Regions from separate parts of the Labrenzia sp. PO1 genome, predicted to be linked through region 3. Evidence: riboswitches for the same ligand, from Rfam matches in the RefSeq annotation. Region 3 holds a riboswitch; each other region holds the start of a gene.

Region 1 (3,267 bases), on a different contig from region 3:
GCGCCAGTACTCCACTCCACCCAGAATTCGCAGAACGATCAGCCGAGAGCCTCGGACGGTCTGTTCGGCATAAAGATCGACCGAATAGGGATGCGACAGGGCCATGAGATTGGCGAGCCGCAGGTCTGCCCGGCCTGTTCCAAGCCGTGATTGCGCAGCGGCAAAGCTTCCCAGTTCGGTGTCTGCAGCGGACAGGAACAGAATGTCGGCGGGAGACTGGCCGAGATCGACCGCGTCCCCACCGTCATCGATCCGGCGCGTCTGGCTGGCGAGAATGTGCATGCTTGGTCTTTATTTCCAGCTTCTATCCAGCGTGTCAGGCAGCAGCCGTCAATTCACCCAGCAGGCCACGAACCGCAGTCAAGTCGAGGCCCTTCAAACCGATCACGACCAGTCTGCCACTGCTCTCGGCGCCGGCGGCGAACCAGGTTTCGACACGCGGTCCGACAGCTTGAACCATTGCAGGTGCTGCCTTGCCCTCGATTTTTACGGCCCCCTTGATGCGCAGGACGCCTTTTTGCGCCATGGCTTCCAGAACCTTTGCCTCTGCATCTTTCAGGCTGGCGAAAGACGAGACTGCCAGCACGTGACTTTCAAAATCATCGTGATGGTGATGATCGTGATGATGGTCGTCATGGTGATGATCATGATCATCATCATCGTGGTCATGGTCATGGTCATGGTCATGGTCGTGGTCATCATGATGGTGATGATGCTCGTGCCGATCAGCCATATCGTCCTCGGCAGCAGAGCCTCTGCCGAGCAGAACTTCAATCGGAAGCGTGCCTTTTTCGGATGTCACCACGTGAACCGCCGGACGAACATCGGCGGCGATCTTCTCATGCACATGCTTCAAAGCGTCTTCGGAGACGAGATCAGCCTTGTTGAGAACGACGAGGTCTGCGCAACGCAATTGGTCGTGAAAGAGTTCTTCAACAGGACTGTCATGATCAAGAGCCTCGTCGGCGGCACGCTGCGCGGCAAGTGCATCTTCATCAAGTGCGATCCGGCCTTCAGCGAGTGCAGCAGCATCCAGCACCGTGACAACACCATCTACCGTTACCTTCGGCTTGACGCTCGGCCAGGAGAAGGCCCGAACGAGCGGCTGCGGCAGAGCCAGGCCAGAGGTTTCGATTACAATATGCTCCGGCGGATTGTCCCGCGCGAGCAGCATTTCCATGGTTGGCAGGAAATCGTCGGCAACGGTGCAACATATGCAGCCATTGGTAAGCTCAACCACCTCTTCCGCGGCGCAATCGGGATCAGCGCATCCATTCACCAGGGAACCGTCGAAGCCCATGTCCCCAAACTCGTTGACAATAAGTGCAATGCGTTTGCCATTAGCATTGGTAAGCAAATTGCGGATCAGCGTGGTCTTGCCTGCTCCGAGAAACCCAGTGACGATCGTTGCCGGAATTTTTGCGCCCGGCTGCAGGGATGAAGTGGTCATAATTTGATATCCGGTTGTGATGTGGGTTTCAAAAGTATCGGCAGGCCCGCAGCAACGAAGACGACCTGTTGGCACCTATGCGCCATATCCTGGTTCAGTCGTCCCTGCACATCGCGGAACGACCTCGACAGACGGTTCTCCGGCACGATCCCCATACCAACTTCGTTGGAAACGAAAACGCACGGCCCCTGAAGATCCTTCAGAACCGCGCAAAGCCGCGCCGTTTCGGCGGGGATGTCCTTGTCTGCAAACAGCAGGTTCGACAGCCACAGGGTCAGGCAGTCAACAAGAACCACCCGGTCTTGCCTGCATTCGTTTTCAAGTACCGCTGCAAGTTCGAGCTGTTCTTCCACGGTGAGCCAGGACGGGCCGCGTTGATCTTTATGAGCGGCGATCCGGCTGGCCATTTCATCGTCGTGGGCAGCACCAGTCGCGATATAGATTTTTTGCAGACCGGTTTCATGGACAAGCTTTTCCGCGAACCGGCTTTTTCCGGAGCGGGCACCGCCGAGGACCAGCGTCGTCCTCTCGCCGTTTGAATGCGTCATTCCTTCTCCCAGCCGTCCGCCCGACAGCGCCATAGGGTTGACAATGTGACGGCCGGTCTCCTGGCTTGCGGCTCAGCGCGGTCTGTACCCCTTCCCGGCCCCATCAGGACGCCAGTGGTTTTCGTACAGCCACTCACCGCTCACAGTTGCGGGGGCAGCTCCGGATCTGGACTTGAAAAAGACCGCACCGGATTCCCGTTTCATCCGGATCAGGCAAGGCCTTTTCCGGAACCGTCGGTTTCTTCCTAAACGTATCTTGAGGCCGACACAAGCAGCAGAAAGTCGCTGACGACTAACCTTGAAAATCGGCCAGGCAGTCAACACGGACGCCTTATTGCGACAAAGTCAGAAAAAGGCACAGCGGATTTAGCCTGCCCGGGGTGTTCCAATCGTCGCGAAACGTAGGGTTTTCCAAGCTCGACAGAACGCCTAGCCATCTGAAATATATCGAGTTTTCCACACCGAGATCAAAAAAATGACGGCTTGATGAAAAAAACGCCCTCGGGGGCTTGGCAAACGGATCAAGCCTTTGATATACGCATCTCCATCGACGGGGCGGCAACGCGCTGGCCCCGAGCGTGGTGATCCCCAGTAGCTCAGTTGGTAGAGCAAGCGACTGTTAATCGCTGGGTCGCTGGTTCGAGTCCGGCCTGGGGAGCCATCACCACCTCTTCTTAATCCTCCCGAATGCTGCGTTTCTGAAGGCTGGGACACCGTTCAGTGTCCAGGTTGATCTTATTCACGTTTGATCTTGCAACAATCTGCACGCCTCAAAAAACGACAGCCATTTGATGCGAGCTCGTCTTTCGCAGCAGTAACGTTCCGCGCCATCTTCCTAAACAACATTTCCTGGCTACGTTTATAGCGAAGATCGCGCCTCCATTGGCTCTGCGTTGTTGAATAGCGCTTCTTGATAAAGCTCCAGGTTGCTCCTATCGTGATTTCTCCAAAGGGAGCATCATGGAAAATCGCAGCTAGATCCAGCGCCCCTGAACCCGCAAATCTTCAAATGCGTGGTACCTTTTATGAGCGGCGACAACACACACACCATTGCCACCGTAACCGCAGCACCAGGTTATGCCGAATTTCTTGAAGCCTACTGCGACAAGGAACAGCCCCTGCTGATTAAGGGACTAGCAAAAAACTGGCCCGCGCGGGAAAGGTGGCAATCCGGCCGATTACGAGCAGAACTCCATACGCTGCCAAAGGTCCGCGACAGAGGTGTCTTTTTCGTCAGCCGCTCCCCCGTACTCGAACAAGATATCGAGA
Region 2 (3,267 bases), 180 kb from region 3:
TAGCCGCCGCCAAGGCCGAGCGAATAGGCTTCCTCGTCGAAGGCGATGGAGTGCTCGATGTTGTCTGCAAGCCGGCGGATCACGATGCGCGGCAAGCCGTCTTCGCGCTCCAGCCGCGTCATGAAGGACTTGTAGACGCAATGCGACAGGATCAGGCATCCTGCCTTGTGGGGCACAAGATCGGACCAGTTTTCGCGGCCGGGATTGCCTTTCGGCGCAGTGACGATCTTGAAGTCCTCGGCGCCGCCTGCGTTGGTCAGGATGTAGAGTGTGTCGCCGTGATCGTCGATGGAATACTCGATACCGGTCTCGCGCTCTGCGACAAGCACCGGTTCGGCGGTCGGGTCGGTGGCTGGGATCATCCAGACTTCGGACGTCTCGTGATCATGAATGTCGATGACGATGGTGTCGCCGGACTGGGTCTTGCCGACGCCCATGAAGAAGCCGGCATCCTTTTCCTCGTAGACGAGAACGTCGCTCGCCGGGTCGGAACCGACTTCGTGACGGAAGAGTTTCGAGGGCCGATGGTTGGCGTCGAGGCGAACGTAGAACACATAGCGGCTGTCTTCCGAGAAGACGCCGCCGCCGCCCGTGTCCTCGATGGCGTAGTCAAAATCCTTGGCAGACTGGGCGTCGCGCAGCTTCAGTGAATAATATTCCGAGCCCTTGTCGTCATAGGCCCAGGCGATGAGCTTGTGATCCGTCGACTGGCTGACGCCGCCGATCCGGAAATATGCCGTTCCTTCGGCTTCCTTGTCGCCATGGAGAAGAACCGTTTCCGCGCCGCCGTCACGCGGGGTGCGAAAGAAAACCGGTTGCTGGCCGCCGGTTTCATACTTGAGGCCGTAAGCGAAGGGGCCGTCGGGAGCAGGAACCGAGCTGTCGTCTTCCTTGATGCGGCCGCGCATTTCCGCAAAAAGCTTCTCCTGCAGAGCCTTCGTCGGCGCCATCTGCGCTTCGTGATAGGCATTTTCCGCTTCCAGATAGCTGCGGATGTCGGCATCCAGCACGGACGGGTCTTTCATGACCTCCTGCCAGTTGTCCGCCCTCAGCCAGGCGAAATCGTCCTGGCGGGTAATGCCGTGGGTCTCAAGGGTGAGGGGGCGCGCTGCGGCGCGCGGGGGAAGGGCATCCTGTTTCATGGATCGGAGGTAAGATTTTTGAGCCTTGAAGGCAAGGGTCAATACTGCCGAGGCGGCAGGGTGTTTCCGCCTCCTGGCCATCCTGTCGTGCTTTCAGACAAGAGCGGCGACCCGCAAAAGTCTTTGACATTTTTCAGGCGTTCGCGCACTTAGGAAGAGATGGTTCCCGACTCCGAACTCCGGACCGGGATTAAAAGGGAACACGGTGCGACGAGCCCGAAAGGCTGCAAATCCGTGACTGCCCCCGCAACTGTGAGCGGTGAGCAAACCTGAAAGCGCCACTGGGGAAACCCCGGGAAGGATCAGGCAAGCAATGACCCGCAAGTCAGGAGACCTGCCATTTCACCTTAAACCTTAACCCGGGCGGGGTGCCCCGGAGGAGTGAGTGACATGGCCAATCGGCACCTGCCGGCAAAGTTGCACATTCGGTTCCTGACTGCCCCGCGAAATCGCGGAGGGCGATATGAACCGGAAATTTTCTGCTGAATTCTCAAGACTTGCCAACCTCCTGACCGAGGCTGATCCGCTGGCGACGCGCGCAGCACGCGCGATGGTTCCCGATGGGCTGCAAAAATCTGTTGTCAGCAAGAACATGGGTAATGTAATAACATTACATGATGATTGTGCCAAACGTACCCGATCCGGCCGTGCCCAGTGCAACGAGGAAAGCAATGCCTTTGCTTTTCCGCAGCCTCCTGTCGGTCCACTGGCAGAAGCCGTGGAGGCGCGTCATGAGCAATGATCCGCACAAGATATTTGTCTGCACGACCTGTCGTCACAATGGGCAGACTTGCCATCCCGGATATGGACTGATCTGCAAGTTGAAGAGCGCAATGGCACAGGCAGTGCCTGTCGTTGGAGACGAATTCGAAATCAGTGGAACAGCCGACATGGAGAGCTGTTCGAGACCTTGCACGCTGGCATTCAAGGCCACCGACAAGGCGATCTACCTCTTTGGGGACATTGAGGACGATACGGACATCGACGACCTGGTCGACTACGCCAATCGGTATCGCCAGATTGAAAATGGATGCGAGGTGACCGAGGAAAGCCACGGCAAGCGCTGGAGCGCATCGCAAGGCCGGCTTCCGGCAGCGATGATCGTTTCGGAAGCTGACGGGACGGCGTTCTCATGACGGGGGTCGATCTGTTTGTCCGGGAGGTCAGCTGGAAGACGGGGCAGGGCAAAACCATTCTGCATCCGCTCAGCTTCGATCTGCCGGCCGGTGAGGTTCTTGGAATTGCCGGCGCAAATGGTGCCGGCAAATCCACCCTGTTGCGGCTGCTCTATCGCTTCCTGAAACCGAAAACGGGCGAAATCCTTCTGGATGGCACGGATCTCTGGCTCATCAGTGCCAGGGAGGCTGCCAAAACGATCGCCGCCGTGCTTCAGGAGCAGCCGACCGACTTTGCCTTGACCGTGCGCGAGATCGTCACACTCGGCCGGCGTCCCCATGCAACCGGTATTGCCGGCGCAGGCAAGCGGGACGCCGAGATCGTCGATGACTGTCTCGGGAAAATGGATCTTCTGTCCTATGCAAAAAGAGCCTTCGGAACATTGTCCGGGGGGGAAAGGCAACGGGTGATGGTGGCCCGGGCGCTGGCGCAAGAACCAAGGCTTCTGGTGCTGGATGAGCCGACCAACCATCTGGACATCCGTCATCAGCTCGAGATCGTCGAGCTGATTGCCGATCTGGACATTACCATTGTCACCAGCCTGCACGACCTCAACCTGGCAAGCCGTGTCTGTGACAAGGTCTTGCTGTTGCATGAGGGCCGACTGGTTGCCCAGGGAATGCCGGAGACGGTGCTGACCCCCGGCAACATTGAGCAAGCCTATTCGGTACAGGTCCGACTGGAGCAACTGTCTGCCAGCCGCGAGCGCTACCTGACCTTCCATCTTTGAATTTCTGGAGACTTAAAATGAAAAAAATTGCCCTGGGCCTCGCGCTCGCCTTTCTGTCTGTACCGGCAATTGCGCAAACGACCGTGGAAAGCTGCAACCGCACGGTGACCTTCGACACGCCGCCCAAAGCAGCCGTTTCGAATGACGTCAACCTGACCGAGATGATGCTGGTACTTGGCCTGCGCGACCGCATGGTTGGATATACCGGCATTTCAGGCT
Region 3 (3,267 bases):
ACAATGACACCGGCCCTCACGCCGGTGTCTTTTTTTGAACTGCAATCCGGACGATCTGCAAATCCTCGGGAACTTGCGAACATGGAGACGCCTGAGCTTCGGACGCAAGGTAGAGGCACCGGAGCAAATCCGGCCTTCAACCTTCATACCCTTTCAGGAGTAGAACATGTCCTTGATGAAATCCGCCATTGCCGCAACGCTGCTGTCTCTTGCCGCTCTCTCTGCCCCGGCAATGGCCGCGGACGAATACAACACCTCCAGTGGCCTGACGGCCGCCGGCAGCCCGCTCGGTCTTCATGGTGTCGATCCCGTGGCCTTTGTCAGCCTGGGCAACCGGATTGACGGAACCGCGCAATATACGGCCGTCCACGACGGTGTTGCCTATTACTTCGCATCCCAGGAAGCCATGGATGCCTTCACCGCGCATCCGGATCAGTACCTGCCGCAAAACGGCGGCTTCTGCACCTTCGGTGTTTCAGTCGGCAAGAAGTTCGACGGCGATCCGCAGTTCGCAGCTGTTGTGGACGGCAAGCTTTATCTGTTCCTGAACGAGGCCATCTTCCGCGAGTTCCAGAAAGACCAGTCCGGCACGATCACCAAGGCGGAAGCCAACTGGAAGAAGATCCGCTCTACCGAGGCAACGAAGCTCTGATTGTTCGTTGTCAAGGCGTGGGAACGACAAACAAAAAGGGCGGCCCCAGGGCCGCCCTTCGTGACTTGATTTCGGCAAAAGCCCGAAGACTTAAGCCGCGTTGTGCAGCCGATTTTCGAAAGCAAGGTTCCGGGTCAGCGGCGCCAGGGTCTTGGCAGCGGCCAGAACAGCCAGGTCAGCCAGCGGCTCGCCCAGGATCACCAGCATGTAGGCAAAGCCGAAGGAACCGACGGAAGCCATGTTCTCGGCACCGAAGCCCTGGCCGTAGAATGCCCAGAAAGCAACCCAGCCAACGATACCGGCCTGGAACGTGGTGGAAAGAGCCAGTGCCTGAACGTAGGAAACGTCAACATAGGCGGTCTTTTCCGGAATGATGCGGTTTGCCAGCATGCTGACAGCCCACAGCGGCACAAGCAGCGTGGTGACGTTGATGCCGTACTGCGGCAGGTCGAAAGGAGCAACCAGCGTCCCCTGGAGCAGAAGGCCTGCAGCAAGACCGATTGCTGCCGGACCAGCGCCGAACATCAGGAACAGGGTGGAGCCCAGGATAAAGTGAACTTCGGAAACACCAACCGGGTAATGCGGCAGGATTTCGAAGAAGCAGAATACGGCAACCGTCGTGATGACGGAGCGGACGGCAAGGCTGAGAACGCCGCTTTTGCGGATCGTGTCGAGAGCCATTTTGCCCAGAAGGCCGAAGGAAGCAGCCGCGGTGCCGTAGCTGAGTACGATTTTGGCACCGTCGACGATGCCCGGTTCGATATGCATGTCATTTCTCCTTTGCGCACCCTCCGTGCGCGAGCAGATGGTGTGAACCGGCCCCGATGGGACCGCTGGATGGCAGGTTTCCTGGCTCGCGAGTCTCTGCGCTGCCCGCCTTCCCGGATCGCTCCAGTGGCTTGAAGGGCTTTGCTCGTCGCATACAGTTGCGGGGGCAGCCACGGTATTGGTCCCTGTTGGGTACGCCTCACCGTGTTCCCATTTCATCCGCCCTTACGCTTGTTCGGGCGAAACCATCGCATCGTCTAGATTTGCAAGGATTGGCGATATTCTGCAAGCGAATTTTCGCCATATTCGGTCTGAATGCGACATTGCACCGAAATTTTGCCGCCTGAAGACCGCCACCGAAATCAGCCGGGTCAGCATCACCGACAAGCTTCAGATCTCAAAATACTTCTTCAGGGAATTGCGTCAGCCACCTGAAAAACATGACATTTGAAGAATCCAATCAAAGATGAAAATCAAAACCATTATTTATTAAATTTTTCTGTATTTAGGGTAATTGTGATTTTTACTTGCGGAAACCCTAACGAAAGATAACCTCACTCGCATACAAAGCACATCATGAGAGTTTGCAATGCCCTTTACCAAATTGGGAACGCTTATCGCTGGTGTCGTCTTTTTCCTTGGCTGCATTCAGCTGGCACTTCTGGCCGGCGTTACTCTTGGTGCAGTCACTGAACCAAGACCGGGTTTTTTCCTTGGCAATCTGACACGCGAACAGGCGCTCGACAGCGGACTATTGAAGATCATGGCCGCCGTCGCATTCGGCGTGATCACCGAGATCAGCCGCTCGGTTGAAAAGAAGTAGACTACAACCAAAGACTTGCCGCAGGCGGTGACCTGTGAAAGTCTTCGGCCATGTTGAAATCGATTCCCCTGACCGCTTTTGCGGTATCTCTCCTTGCTGCCACCGTCACTCCTGGCTGGGCGGCACCTGACAAGCTGTTCGGCGCCATCAACGAACGTCTGTCGTTCATGCAGTCGGTTGCAGCCTGGAAAGCGGATAACGACAAACCTGTCGAGGATCTGCCGAGGGAAAAGGTGGTGCTGGATGCTGCCCGCGAAAAGGCAGTCGAAAACGGCCTGTCGGCTGACAATGTCACCTTGTTTTTCCAGGCGCAGATAGATGCGGCCAAGGACATTCAAACCTGCTGGATCGAACGCTGGGAGAGCGGCGAAGCTCGTCCGCAGAACGTACCCGACCTGATCAAGGATGTCCGTCCGGAGCTGTTGCGCCTCGGCAACGAGATCCTGACGCTACTCGCAGAAAGCCCCGTCGAATCCTCTGACCAGCAGGCCTTCACGGAGGCGCTGACCGTGGAATGCCTGTCCGACGGTTCAAAGAGCGCTCTGTTTGAAGGTCTGGTCGACGTACACGACTAGACACATACGGCCATCAGGACATCCCTTATCGGAGTTCAGGAGGCTGCCTGCCTCCAGGGCTCGGCCGCATTCGCCTCTTCTTCCCGCTTCATGACCATTCGCGAGAACTCGCCGAACGGCACCGCCGGGCTCCACAAGTAGCCCTGGCCGAGAGTCCCGCCCCACAGATTGATGTAATCCATCTGCAACTGGGTCTCGACCCCTTCGGAAACTGTGTTGAGATTGAGCTGCCTCGCCAGCATCAGGATCAGCTCGACGATGGTCCGGCGATCCTCGCAATTGGCAATGTCCATGATGAAGGACCGGTCGATCTTCAGCGTGTCGAACGGCATGCTCGCGAGACTGTGCAGCGAGGAATAGCCGGTGCCGAAGTCGTCGATTGCAAATTTGACGCCTTCTTTCTTGATCGGCAGGATCTGATCCAGAAGGTTCTGCGAATAGTCGACAAG

The links. A riboswitch is a leader RNA that binds a small molecule or an ion and turns the genes downstream of it on or off. The one in region 3 is predicted to bind cobalamin.
Region 1: linked by a shared signal. The riboswitch ahead of cobU (bifunctional adenosylcobinamide kinase/adenosylcobinamide-phosphate guanylyltransferase) and the one ahead of HCG46_RS01460 (energy-coupling factor ABC transporter permease) in region 3 are both predicted to bind cobalamin.
Region 2: linked by a shared signal. The riboswitch ahead of HCG46_RS00575 (hypothetical protein) and the one ahead of HCG46_RS01460 (energy-coupling factor ABC transporter permease) in region 3 are both predicted to bind cobalamin.

Annotation. Positions count from the first base shown of each region.
Region 1 is NZ_JAAXCR010000003.1:482,361-485,627, forward strand. Features, by position in the region: gene cobN (cobaltochelatase subunit CobN) at 1-282, opposite strand, end outside; gene cobW (cobalamin biosynthesis protein CobW) at 317-1,450, opposite strand; gene cobU (bifunctional adenosylcobinamide kinase/adenosylcobinamide-phosphate guanylyltransferase) at 1,447-1,998, opposite strand; cobalamin riboswitch at 2,031-2,249, opposite strand; tRNA gene HCG46_RS17205 (tRNA-Asn) at 2,584-2,659, shown strand; gene HCG46_RS17210 (cupin-like domain-containing protein) at 3,024-3,267, shown strand, end outside.
Region 2 is NZ_JAAXCR010000001.1:112,381-115,647, reverse strand. Features, by position in the region: gene HCG46_RS00580 (S9 family peptidase) at 1-1,142, opposite strand, end outside; cobalamin riboswitch at 1,286-1,499, shown strand; gene HCG46_RS00575 (hypothetical protein) at 1,606-1,884, shown strand; gene HCG46_RS00570 (DUF1636 family protein) at 1,814-2,278, shown strand; gene HCG46_RS00565 (ABC transporter ATP-binding protein) at 2,275-3,048, shown strand; gene HCG46_RS00560 (ABC transporter substrate-binding protein) at 3,066-3,267, shown strand, end outside.
Region 3 is NZ_JAAXCR010000001.1:296,440-299,706, forward strand. Features, by position in the region: gene HCG46_RS01455 (YHS domain-containing (seleno)protein) at 167-652, shown strand; gene HCG46_RS01460 (energy-coupling factor ABC transporter permease) at 743-1,420, opposite strand; cobalamin riboswitch at 1,474-1,685, opposite strand; gene HCG46_RS01465 (hypothetical protein) at 2,010-2,243, shown strand; gene aroQ (gamma subclass chorismate mutase AroQ) at 2,294-2,818, shown strand; gene HCG46_RS01475 (EAL domain-containing protein) at 2,854-3,267, opposite strand, start outside.